3 regions of the Roseovarius indicus genome follow, and region 3 is predicted to be linked to each of the others. Evidence: riboswitches for the same ligand, from Rfam matches in the RefSeq annotation. Region 3 holds a riboswitch; each other region holds the start of a gene.
What was found. Region 3 has a riboswitch for cobalamin ahead of RIdsm_RS17345 (hypothetical protein). Riboswitches for the same ligand answer to the same signal wherever they lie in the genome.

Region 1 (3,994 bases), 2.3 Mb from region 3:
CGACAGTTCCATCACGTCATCCTCGTCGCAGTTCTCGATGCCGCACCCCTTCAGGATGCCGCCATCGACGCCCAGATCGCCGAACTCGTTGATGATGAGCGCGATGCGCTTGCCGTTGGCATTCTCCAGCATGTGCCGGATCAGCGTGGTCTTCCCGGCGCCGAGGAAACCGGTCACCACGGTTGCGGGGATCTTGGCGGGCATTCGTGAAGCTCCTTCCGAAAAGCTTGTCAGCGGTGCGGCGATCGCCTAGGCGAACCCCATGCACCGGATCGTGGTCTGTTCAACATGCGAGGGAAGTGACGGCAAGGGCTTTGCCGCCACCCTGCGCGCGGCCCTGGCCGAGCGCGGAATGGATTTCGAGGTGCAGACGCATGACTGCCTGTCGAACTGCGCTCGCCCCCTGTCTATGGCCTTCACCGCGCCGGCCAAGGCCACCTATCTCTTCGGCGACATCGCCCCCGAAACCGACCTCGCCGACACGCTGGCCTTCGCCGGTCTCTACGCCGACACCCCAGACGGCTGGATCGAAGACGCCCGCCCTGCCGGCCGCCTGCGCTTCTGCCTCATCGGCCGCGTCCCGGCCTGAAACAAGGCGCCCCCCCGGGGCTTCTTCTGGCCGGAAATATCCCGGGGGAGGCGTTGAAACCCGACCGGGTTTCAACGTCGGGGGCAGCGCCCCCATTCCGACGCCGGCCAAACAGAACATCACTCGATCACCAGCGTCTCGGTCACCTCGAGCGGCTCTCCTCCGACGGCCAGTTGCGTGTGATCGTTGGCATTGAGCGTCACCCGGATCTCATGCTCCCCCACCGGCAGCGCCGACAGGTGGAACCACGGCGCATAGGCGCGGGCGATCTTCACCCCGTCGACATAGACATGCGCGTGACCGTGCCCCGGCACATGGTCGCCGTTCACCGCCTCCGGGTCGAAGGTGAAATTCTCGACGATGATCTCAAGGTTTCGGCTCTGGGCACCGTCCGGGTGAAAGGCAATCGACAGCGCCGGCGCCGGGCTTTCCGCCTCGGTCAGCGTGGCATGGGGGTCGGCCCCGTCACCGTGGTCATGGGCCGAATGGTCATGCACCGCGTCCTCATGTGCGTGCCCCTCGACCTGCGCACCGGTGGAGGCGGCCAGAAGGAACCCCGCGCCGGTTCCGAAGAACAGGCCGATGATCAGGAAAATGAACGTCTTCGGCATGCAGCATCCCCTTTGGAACAACCGGGCGGCGCGGTGGCCGCCCGGTCAGGACAACATTTCACGCGGTCGCGGTCTCGCCCTCGGCCTCGCGTTGCCAGAAATACCCGGCAAGGCCGCCCAGCACGGCCCAGACGGCAAAGCCGACCCCGAGCGCCCGGCTGGCAAACAGCGCGGCGATCTCCGGCGGCACCGGCCCTGCGAAACTCGCGGGATGCGGCGCGCCGATCACGTGCGGCGCCAGGATCAGCACCGCCGCCGCGCCCCAGGCGGGCAGCCCCCGTCCGAAACCGATCATCGCCAAGCCAGCGCCGGTGGCGGCAACCGTGCCCCACCACCAGACCTGCCGCGCGCCAAGCTCGGCCGCGGCCACGCCGGGCACCTCGGGTGGCAGCGAAAAAGCCGGTGCGAACTGGAACGCGAGGAACCCCGCGATGCCCCAGATCAGCCCGGTGCGCCCGTTGATCGTCACGCCCCGCTCATCCGCCATCGCCATCGCGGCCACGAGGATCAGCCCGTAGCCCACGTAGATCAGCGCCGAGAACAGCACGCTCATCCCGTCGCGCACCGGGTCGAAACCCGGCAGCTCGGGATGGGCCGAGACAGCCTCCGCGCCGAAATGGACAAGATCACCCCCTTCGTACAGCTCCGCATGCAGAAGCACCGGCTGGACGAACGCCAACTGCAACGCGGCCGCGATCAGCCCCGCGCAGAATCCAGCGAACAACGCGCTGGTCAGAAGTCTCTGAAACATGGCTCAGTGGCAGGGAAAGCCGGTGGCGTGGCGCACGTCATGCGCGGCGTCATGCAGGGCAGCGGCCTGAACATGGCCGGCCAGCGTGACGATGCCAAAGCCCAGGACAATGGCGGTCAGGGCCGGCAGAACGATCGATTTCGAAGCGGATTGAACCAGTGCGGTCATAGTCTTTTCTCCTTCCTTGCCTCTCACCCGAGGCGTGGATTGCATCACGCAAAGGCTGGTCTCCTGGCTCGCGGGTCATAGCCGATCCTGCCGCCTTCCCAAGGCCGTTCGGCCCGGTGGCATGTGGCAGGGGGCTCACCGCTTACAGTCGCGGGGGCGGCTGACGCATGGGCTCCCGAATTGGGTCCGCCGTCACGTCATTCCCGATTTATCCCCGAGTGCTTTGCACCCATATGGGGACCCTTGCACCCTCCGGTATGAGCCTCGCCCGCCGTTGCGTCAAGGCAATTTGCGACATGTCGGCACAGGGCGGCGCCATCACGCGGCACGCGTCGCCATGGGCCGAACCCCGCCGATTTTGCCGCGCAACGCGCAATATCTTGTGGATAAGACGCCCTGATAGCCCATATCCGGGGCAAATCCCGTTGACAGGTCGCCCTTGCCTCTCTCTCATTGGTCCCCAAGACCGGAATCACCGGCGCGTCACCGGGCACAAGGGGCAAACCAGTGCAGTTCTCGAAACTCAGGCTGACGGGCTTCAAAAGCTTCGTCGACCCGACCGACCTCTACATCCAGAACGGCCTCACCGGCGTGGTGGGCCCGAACGGCTGTGGCAAGTCGAACCTGCTCGAAGCCCTCCGCTGGGTCATGGGCGAGAACCGGCCCACCTCGATGCGCGGCTCGGGCATGGAAGACGTGATCTTCGCCGGCGCCGCCTCCCGCTCGGCCCGCAACTTCGCCGAGGTCTCGATCCATATCGACAATTCCGACCGCCTCGCGCCCGCCGGCTTCAACGAAACCGACCATCTCGAAATCATCCGCCGCATCACCCGCGACGTGGGCTCGGCCTACAAGGTCAACGGCAAGGATGTCCGGGCCCGCGACGTGCAGATGCTCTTCGCCGACGCTTCCACCGGCGCCCATTCCCCGGCGCTTGTGCGCCAGGGGCAGATCTCCGAGTTGATCAACGCCAAGCCCAAGGCCCGCCGCCGCATCCTCGAAGAGGCCGCCGGCATCTCCGGCCTCTACCAGCGCCGCCACGAGGCCGAGCTGAAGCTGAACGGCGCCGAACAGAACCTCACCCGCGTCGACGACGTCATCGAACAGCTCGCCACCCAGCTGGCCCAGCTCGAACGCCAGGCCCGCCAGGCCGCCCGCTACCGCAAGATCGGCGAAGACCTGCGCCATGCCGAGGGCCTCCTCCTCTACCGCCGCTGGAAAGAGGCCGACGAGGCCCGCGCCGCGGCCGAGGAACAGCTCCGCGAACGCACCTCCGACGCCTCCCGCGCCGAGGCCGCCGCCCGCGAGGCCGACCGCATCCGCACCGCCGCCGAGGCCGCCCTGCCGCCCCTGCGCGAGGAAGAGGCCATCGCCGCCGCCATCATGCAGCGGGTACAGGTCGCCATCGATTCGCTCGACGAGCAGGAGGCCAACGCCCGCGCGCGCATCGAAACGCTGGAATCCCGCATCACCCAGCTCGCCCGAGATATCGAGCGCGAGGAAAGCCTCAACCGCGACGCCGGCGAAACCATCGCGCGCCTGGAAGAAGAGGCGCAGGAACTCGAAGACGCCTCGCATGGCCACGACGACAACCTGGCCGAGGCGGCACAGGAATCGCACGACGCCGCCACCATCCTGCAAGAGCGCGAAACCGACCTCAGCCAGCTGACCGAAGACGTGGCCCGCCTCTCGGCCCGCCACCAATCGGCCCAGCGGACGGTCGAGGACTACAGGAAAACCCTCGAGAGAAGCGAAGCGGAAGCCGCCCGCGCCCGCACCGCCGCCGAAACCTCCCGCGAGGCGCTGGACAAGGCGAAGGCCGATTACGACGCCGCCCAGCAGGAAGAAGCCAAGGCGGTCAAGACCGCCGAATCC
Region 2 (3,994 bases), 2.7 Mb from region 3:
CGCCACCTCGGCCCGCACCGCCGCCAGCCGCGTCTCGAACGCGGCCGCCATGTCCTTGGCCGCCGCCTCCCGATGCAGCACCTCGCCCATCCGCCTGATCCGGTCGGGAATGTCGTCCAGCGACGTCGCCGCCGGGATCACCGCCACCGGAATGCCCAGCCGTTTCAGCATCGCCGTCGTCGCCTGCGCGGCATAGGGCCCCGCCACCACAAGGTCGGGCCGCATCAGGTAGATTTCCTCCGCCAGCCCGTGATTGGCGACATACCCCGCCGCTTTATCGGCCATGGCCGACACCCGCCGGTCGGTCGCGATATGGCTGACCGAATGAAGCTGGCCGTCACCCGCCAGCATCATCGCCAGCTGATCGGTGCAAAGGTTGATCGACACCACCCGCGCCGGCGCCTCCGCCCGTGCCAGGCCCGCCCCGGCGACCACGGCCGCCAGGGCAACAGGCGCAAGCCGACATATCCAGCCCGCGCCCTTCACCTCAATACGTGCTCGTCACGCCAAAGAACACCGTCCGCCCCTGCGTCGCATAGCCATCAAGCTCCTCGTAACGCTCATCGGTCAGGTTGTGAATGCCGGCGCTCAGCCGCACGCTGTCGGTCACGTCATGGCTCATCCCGAGATTGACCAGCGTGTAATCCGACAGCCGCACCACGCTGGCCCCCATCGACGCCGCCGTGAAATCGGTATCGTAATTCCCCGACACGTGCCGCACATCCAGGTTGAACCGCGTCCGGTCATTCGCCATCAGGTAGCCCAGCTGCAACAGTGCCTCATGCTCCGGCCGCCGCACCTCGACCGAGCCGTTGGGGTTCGTCGCGTCAAGCCACGTATAGCTCAGCCCGACATCGAACCGGTCCGTCACCGCCACGTCCGCCGACACCTCGACCCCGCGCCGGTCGCTCTTGCCGGGCTGGTTCACCGGCGTCGAAATCCCCGTCGCCGGGTTGAAGACCGAGGTGATCTCGTTCGTCAGCTCGTCGTCGAAATAGGTCACGTCGACAAGGCCCCGCCCGCCAAGGAACTGCTGCTCAATGCCGATATCCCACCCCTCGCTCTGCTCCGGCTGAAGGTTCGGGTTGCCGGCAAAGTTGGCGAAGAAACCGAACTGCTCGATCAGCGTCGGGTTCTGCACCCCGGTGCCATAGGAGGCATGCACCCGCGTCATCTGGTTCGGCAGGGTATAGGAGGCGCCCACCGCATAGGTGGTGAAATCCTCGAACTTGTCGTTGAAATCATGCCGCACGCTGCCCTGCAGGTCGAACCCGTTGCCAAAGCTGCCCTGGTATTCGATCACCAGCGCGCTCTGCTCGCGCGTCCGCTTGATCAGCTCGCCGGGGCCAAAGAACGCCTGGTTGCCCTTGTAGGTCAGGTATTCCCATTCCGCGGCAAAGGTCAGCGTATGATCGGCCGTATCCACGCTGTCGGAATCCAGCGCCACCGTGCCCCGATAGCTCGCCTTGGCGCGAGTCGCGGTATTGTCCTGGTTGCGCAGGCCGGTGCCGCCGCGCCCCTGCTGGTCGATATTGGCGAAAGACAGGTCCACCCGGTTCTGCAGGCGGCCATCCAACATCCCAAGCTCGGCATAGACCGAGCCGAAGGTCTCCTGCATCTCGATATTCGAGGCATCGTCAACCACCAGCCCCGCCCGCGTCGGCGCGCCGAACACGAAGCCGTCCGTGTCCGACACCCGGTCGACATGGCGCAGCGACCCACCGACGGTCAGCGCGTCGCTGACGAAGAACCGCCCCGTCAGGTTGTAGGTCCGGTTCAGGTCGCCGTCATCCTCGCCCCCGGGCGTTCCGGATATGTCGAACCCGTCGGTCTCGCGCCGCGCGGCCGAAAAGCTCAGCTGCCCCCGTACCGATTGTTGGCGAACGGCGATCCGGCCTTCATAGGTGCCGTCCGAGCCCACCTCGAACCCGACCTCGCCGCTGATCCCCGGTTCCGTCGGCCGCTTGGTGGTGATCGAGATCACCCCGCCGATGGCGTTCGACCCGTACAGCGCCGATTGCGGCCCGCGGATGATCTCGATCCGTGCGATATCCGCCGTCAGCAGCCCGGCGAAATCGTATTCGCCCTGGTCCGGCGCCGCCACCTCGACCCCGTCGATCAGCACCAGCGTATGGTTGCTTTCATGCCCCCGCAGCCGCACCTGCGTGCGCCCGCCGAACCCGCCGGTGCGCGACACCGCCACGCCCGGAAGCGAGCGCAGCACATCGGCCACGTACTGCTCGCCGCTCTCCTCTATTTCTTCCTCCGTCAGCACGGTGGCGGCGCGGCCGTACTCCCGCGCCTCCACGGGGGTCAGCCCCCCGGAAATGACCAGCGTGCCGAGGTCATAGGTCTCCTCGGCCGTGGCAGGTGTGGCAAGAATGGTGGTGGCCAGCAGGCCAAGACGCGCGTGGCGTTTCATGTCGGTCCCTCCGATCGCACCGCATCGCGGCGCAAATCAACGTGTTTGGTCTCGGAGGAAAGGCCCCCGCAGACGGTGAAACGTCACCTCTACGGATAGCTCCGTTGCCCATGCGCGCCCCGCGCCCGGACAGGGTGATCACCTCGGCAGGTCTCCTGACTTGCGGGTCATCGCTTGGCCGGGTCTTCCCACCGCGCTGACGCACGGCAGTGACATGTTCCGGCTTCGCTCGCCGCCTACAGTTGCGGGGGCAGTCACGGAATTGGCGCCATATGGCGAAACCTCACCGTGTTCCCTTTTCACCGGGCGGCGCACCGCCCGGACCGAAGCAAGTTCTGCCTAGCGCGGATCGCGCGCGGTGAAAAGGCGATTTCTTAACGGTCTGACCCTAGACAACCGTTTCGCGCGCCGGCGGGCGGGCAAGCGATCAGCCCACCCGAAACCCACGCCGGGGTTCCGTCCCCGTGTTAATCAATTGTTAACCGTTGCGGGGGAACGCACGCCGTCTGGCAGCCCCGTCAGTCATCCGCCTTCGCCTACTGGATCCGGGCGCGCAGCTTGTCGGTGCAGATCTCCATTACCAGCACGATCAGGAAAATGGCCAGAATGATCATCGAGGCATTGCGATACTGAAAGAGGTCGAAAGCCACCTTCAGCTCCTGCCCGATCCCGCCCGCACCGACCAGCCCCAGCACCACCGAAGACCGCACGGCCTTCTCCAGCGCGAACAGCGACGAGTTGATCAGCGACGGCATGATGTCGGGCAAGATCGCCCCCACCAGGATCGAGCCCTTGCCCGCCCCGATCGCCGACAGCGCCTCCTGCGGTTCCTTCTCGGCGTCTTCCATGGCCTCCGCGAAGAACCGGCCGCAAAAGCCGATCGTGTCGACCACGATGGTCATGGTGCCGGCCACGGCGCCAAGCCCGATGGAGGCCACGAACAGAAGCGCCCAGACAAGGTCGGGCACCGTCCGCAGGAACGACACGAACGCCTTCACCAGGAAGCTGCCTCGCCCCAGCGGCGAAACGCCCCTCGCGCCGCACCACGCGATGGGCAGGCTCAGGACAATACCGATCGCCGCGCCCACCAGCGCGATCTGGAAGGTCTCGAGAATGCGCATCCCGATCCGGGCAAGAAAGGCGGGCTCGGTATTGGGCGGCAGCATCCGCTGCACCAGGTTGGCCATGCCCGGCACACCCTCGGCCAGTTGCTGGGGCGAGGGGGCGACCTTGCCCATCGAGGCGATGATCACCGCCCCGAGCGCCACCAGAAGCGCAAAGTTCAGGGCCGAGAACCCCTCGAAGCGGCCGGGGGGCATATGGGCGCGATCAGCCATCGAAAACATCCTGAAGATTGGCGCGGGTGACCTTTTCGGCGGGCCGGTCGAAATGCACCCGCCCGCCCTTCAGCGCGACCACCCGGTCGGCATAAGCGGTGGCATGGGCCATGTCGTGCGAGGTGTAGATCAGCGTGATCTCCTGTTCGCGGCACAGCGTCGAGAACAGCTCCATCACGTTGCGCCCCGACACCGGGTCGAGGCTGGCGGCCGGTTCGTCCGCGATCAGCAGCCG
Region 3 (3,994 bases):
GGCCGCGATCCAGTTGTTGAGGAGCGCCGGGTGGGTGATGAGGAAGGGCGCCATTCCAAGGCCGGTGGAATTGCCGATGCCGAAGCGGCGGCGCAGGGCCGGGTCGAGCGCGAGGGCGGTGTCGGGGGCGCGCATCCGGGCCATGTGCTCGACAAGGTCCATGACGAAGGCGCGGGTGAGGTAGACCGAGAGCATCTCGACCTGGAAGGGCACGTGGCATTCGGGGCGGTCGGCGATGTATTCGCGGTCGGCGGCGCCGAACTTGCCCGAGCCGTAGACGGCGGTGGTGCGCATGAGGTAGCCGATCTCGGCGACTTTTTGCGCATCGGGCTGTTTTCCGGCGGCGAGGCGGTCGACCACGTAATCCCACAGGCGCACCGAGCGGTTGGCGCGGGAGAGCGACAGCTCGCGGTCGGAGACGCGGCCGGCTTCCTGCTTGGGGACGTTTTCGGCAAGCCTTGCGATATCGTCTTCGGTGGGGATGCCGTCGAAAAGGGTGAAGGTGGCGTCCCATTCGGTGGCGATCACCCGGTCGGAGCGCCGGGCGGCCGGCAGATCATGGGCGAAGGCGACGAGGGAATAGCTGCGTTCGGGGCCGTGGGCCACGTAAACGGCGTGGCCTACGCCGTTGGCATCTATGTTGAAAACCCGTTCTTCGAAGCGCCATTTCTCGGCCTTCAGGCGGCGGAGAAGCTGGCGCATGAAAGACAGGCGCGTCTGGTGGAACGCGCCGAGGCGGGCCAGCCTCATCACCCTTTCGGGCGGGCGGCATGTGATGTCGGATGCGTCGACCTCGGCCATCAGCACGTCTTTCATTCGGCTTTGGCCCCGAAATTGAGGTCGAAGAAACGCAGCCAGTTCTCCCCGAGGAGCGCCGCCACTTCGCTGTCGTCAAAGCCCTTTTTGCGTAGTCCTGATTCGATAGTAGCGAAATCGCGGTTGTCGCGGAACCATTGCGGTTGCGGGGGGAAGCCGGGGGCGGCGGACGAGCCCTCGCCATAGTCGATTTCCTTCGACCAGCGGCCCACGCGCATCCACTCGACGACGCTGTCGGGCTGGTCCTGGCAGAGGTCGGAGCCGATGCCGAAATGGGCGACACCGAAGCTGTCGGCGGCGTCGGCGACCATGGCGCAGAAGCTGTCGAGGGTGCAGTCGGACTTGTCTTTCAGGTGATGGGGGTAGAGCGAGAAGCCCATCATGCCGCCGTTCGCGGTGACGGCGCGGATCACGTCGTCGCGCTTGTTGCGAAGCGCCGGCTGCCAGCGGTGCGGGTTGGCGTGGGTTATGGCGATCGGGCGTTCGGAGAGCTCGGCGGCCTCGATGGTGGAGCGGTCGGCGGAATGGCTCATGTCGATGACGAGGCCGACGCGGTTCATTTCCTTGATGACCTGCTTGCCCATGCGGGTGATGCCGGTGTCTTCGGCTTCGTAGCAGCCTGTCGCGAGGAGGGACTGGTTGTTGTAGGTGAGCTGCATGAACCGGGCGCCGAGGGTGTGGACGATCTCGACGAGGCCGATATCGTCTTCGATGGGCGAGGGGTTCTGGAAGCCGAAGAAGATGGCGGTGCGATCCGTTTCGCGGGCAAGGCGGACGTCATCGCCGGTGCGGCCGTGGAAGATGAGCTCGGGGAATTGCTCGAACCAGCGGTTCCATCGTTCGATGTTGAGCACGGTTTCACGGAAATTCTCGTGATAGGCGATGGTGACATGAACGGCGTCGACGCCCCCTTCGCGCATCTGGCGGAAGATCTTCTCGGACCAGTTGGCGTATTGCAGGCAATCGATGCGGTGGGTCATTGGGGCCTCCGGCGTGTGGCGGTGTGGCTGGGTCAGCGGCGGCATTGGGGCATGGGGCCGACTTCAGATCAAACGCAAAAAAGTTGAAGTAATTTCAGTTTGTTTGAAATTCTGTGGCGAGGATGGCGGCGGCCATGTCTCGGGCGGCTGGGGGCATATGCGCCGCGTCGGGGGTGAACATGTAGACCTCGCGCCGGGCGGAGACGTCTTGGAGGGGCAGAAAGGTGAGGTCGGAAAACTCTGGCAGAACAGCGAGTTCCGGCAGGACGGTGATGCCGACGCCGGCGCGCACGAGGCTGAGGATGGAGGCGGTGTTGCGCACGCTGAGGCGGGCGGATTCGAGAAGGGGGGTGAAGGCGTCGTCGTCGATCTGGCGGCAGAGGCCGTTGGCGATGAAGCTGGTGCCGTGGAGATCTGACCAGGTGAGGGTCTGCCAGCCCCATGTCAGCGGATGATCGGCGCGGCAGACCACGCCGAAGCGGTCGGTGAGGATGCGCCGGCGGTCGAAGCCGGGAATGGGGCCGAGGCTGGCCAGCCCGATATCGGCGCCTTCGGCGCTCATCTCCTGTTCGATGGCGGACGAATCGGCGTCGCGCATGTCGATGCGGACCGCGGGGTGCTCGGCGATGTAACGGCGCAGGACCTGGGGCATGACCACCTGGGCGATGGACGGCGTGGCGATGATGCGGACGAAGCCGCGTTCGGCGCGGGCGAGCCCCTCGATGGCGGTGACGGTGCGCTCGAAATGGGTGATCTCGCGGGTGGCTTCCTGGCGGATGAGCTCGCCCAGCGGGGTGAGGCGGGATTTGCGGCCGGTCTCGAAGAGGGGCGCGCCGACGTGATCCTCGAACTGTCGGAGCATCATGGACACGGCGGAGGGTGTGCGGTTCAGGATTTCGGCGGCATCGGCGAGCGAACCCTTGTCGGCAACGGCTTGAAAGCAGCGGAGCATTTCGATCTTGATGGCCATATTCAAGAAACCCTGAAGTTTCAGGTATAAAGGGTCAGGTTTTCTTGAATGTCCAGTCGCGGGATCGTGCCAGTGATCTTTGCTTGTGCGAGTCACCGGGAGGTGCGAAAGTGATCGTCCGAGGTGCCGGTGCTCTTGTCAGAGGGCAACGGAGAATTGGGAAGCCGGTGAAAGGCCGGCGCTGCCCCCGCAACGGTAAGCATGGGGGGTATGGGCGAAATACCACTGGGCGCAAAGCCCGGGAAGGTGCCCGTATCCTGACCCGCAAGCCCGGAAACCAGCCTTGGACCAACGTCAAGCCGCGGGGGGCGGTGCGGGCGGATGGGTTTCGTCCATCGCTCCACTTTCCTTCGCCCCAGTTCGGCCCGGGGTGTGGCCGGTGGAGGAAGATGAGATGACCGCAGCGCGGATACTGGATGGATTGGAACGCAGCGAGGCCACCGGCAAGGAGGCTGACAGCGTGGCGCGGATGGGGTTCCTGGAATGGGCCTTTGGCCTTGAGGGCGAGGTGACGCCCGCCAAGGCGAAGGCGGCGCTGGACAGTGCCGAGGCGCAGGGGCCGGAGAGCGATGCGGCCTGTGCGTTCGTGGTGTTCCTGCGGCAGGCGACGCGGCCTGTCAGCGGAGGGCTGCGCCGGGGGCGTCGGCGGGCGCTTCACTGAAGGCTAGCGGCCCGCTAGGGTCGGGCCATGGCGAGTGAGAAAGAGAAGATGCAGGCGGGGGAGTGGTACACGTGCCATGACCCGGAGCTTTTCGCGCTGCAGGATGCGGCGCGGGCGGCCTGTCATGCGCATAACACCGGTGTGCCGGTGGAGCGGGGGCCGATTGGCGCGGCGCTGGCTGGGTTGTTCGCCGAAATGGGCGAGGGCTGCATGATCGAGGCGCCGTTTCATTGCGCCTACGGGGTGCACATTCACCTGGGCGCACGGGTTTACATGAATGCCGGCTGTACGATTCTCGACACGGCCGAGGTGCGGATCGGAGACGATACGATGCTGGGGCCGGGGGTGCAGATTTATTGCCCGACGCATCACAAGGACCGGGCCAAGCGGGTGGCCGGGCTGGAACGGGCGCGGCCGGTGACGATCGGGCGCGAGGTGTGGATCGCCGGCGGAGCGATTCTGTTGCCCGGGGTGACGGTGGGCGACGGGGCGATTGTGGGCGCCGGCAGCGTGGTGACGCGGGACGTGGCGCCGGACACGATGGTGCTGGGGAACCCGGCGCGGGTG

Region 1: it holds a riboswitch for cobalamin, as region 3 does, so the genes downstream of both, RIdsm_RS02200 (CbtB domain-containing protein) here and RIdsm_RS17345 (hypothetical protein) in region 3, are expected to answer to the same signal.
Region 2: it holds a riboswitch for cobalamin, as region 3 does, so the genes downstream of both, RIdsm_RS04385 (TonB-dependent receptor plug domain-containing protein) here and RIdsm_RS17345 (hypothetical protein) in region 3, are expected to answer to the same signal.

Annotation. Positions count from the first base shown of each region.
Region 1 is NZ_CP031598.1:446,582-450,575, forward strand. Features, by position in the region: gene cobW (cobalamin biosynthesis protein CobW) at 1-204, opposite strand, end outside; gene RIdsm_RS02185 (DUF1636 family protein) at 263-589, shown strand; gene RIdsm_RS02190 (hypothetical protein) at 709-1,200, opposite strand; gene RIdsm_RS02195 (CbtA family protein) at 1,259-1,951, opposite strand; gene RIdsm_RS02200 (CbtB domain-containing protein) at 1,955-2,119, opposite strand; cobalamin riboswitch at 2,156-2,379, opposite strand; gene RIdsm_RS02205 (chromosome segregation SMC family protein) at 2,627-3,994, shown strand, end outside.
Region 2 is NZ_CP031598.1:921,366-925,359, forward strand. Features, by position in the region: gene RIdsm_RS04380 (ABC transporter substrate-binding protein) at 1-486, opposite strand, end outside; gene RIdsm_RS04385 (TonB-dependent receptor plug domain-containing protein) at 488-2,422, opposite strand; cobalamin riboswitch at 2,551-2,765, opposite strand; gene phnE (phosphonate ABC transporter, permease protein PhnE) at 2,959-3,759, opposite strand; gene RIdsm_RS04395 (phosphonate ABC transporter ATP-binding protein) at 3,752-3,994, opposite strand, start outside.
Region 3 is NZ_CP031598.1:3,614,314-3,618,307, reverse strand. Features, by position in the region: gene RIdsm_RS17360 (hypothetical protein) at 1-816, opposite strand, end outside; gene RIdsm_RS17355 (membrane dipeptidase) at 813-1,796, opposite strand; gene RIdsm_RS17350 (LysR family transcriptional regulator) at 1,891-2,766, opposite strand; cobalamin riboswitch at 2,871-3,066, shown strand; gene RIdsm_RS17345 (hypothetical protein) at 3,161-3,427, shown strand; gene RIdsm_RS17340 (sugar O-acetyltransferase) at 3,455-3,994, shown strand, end outside.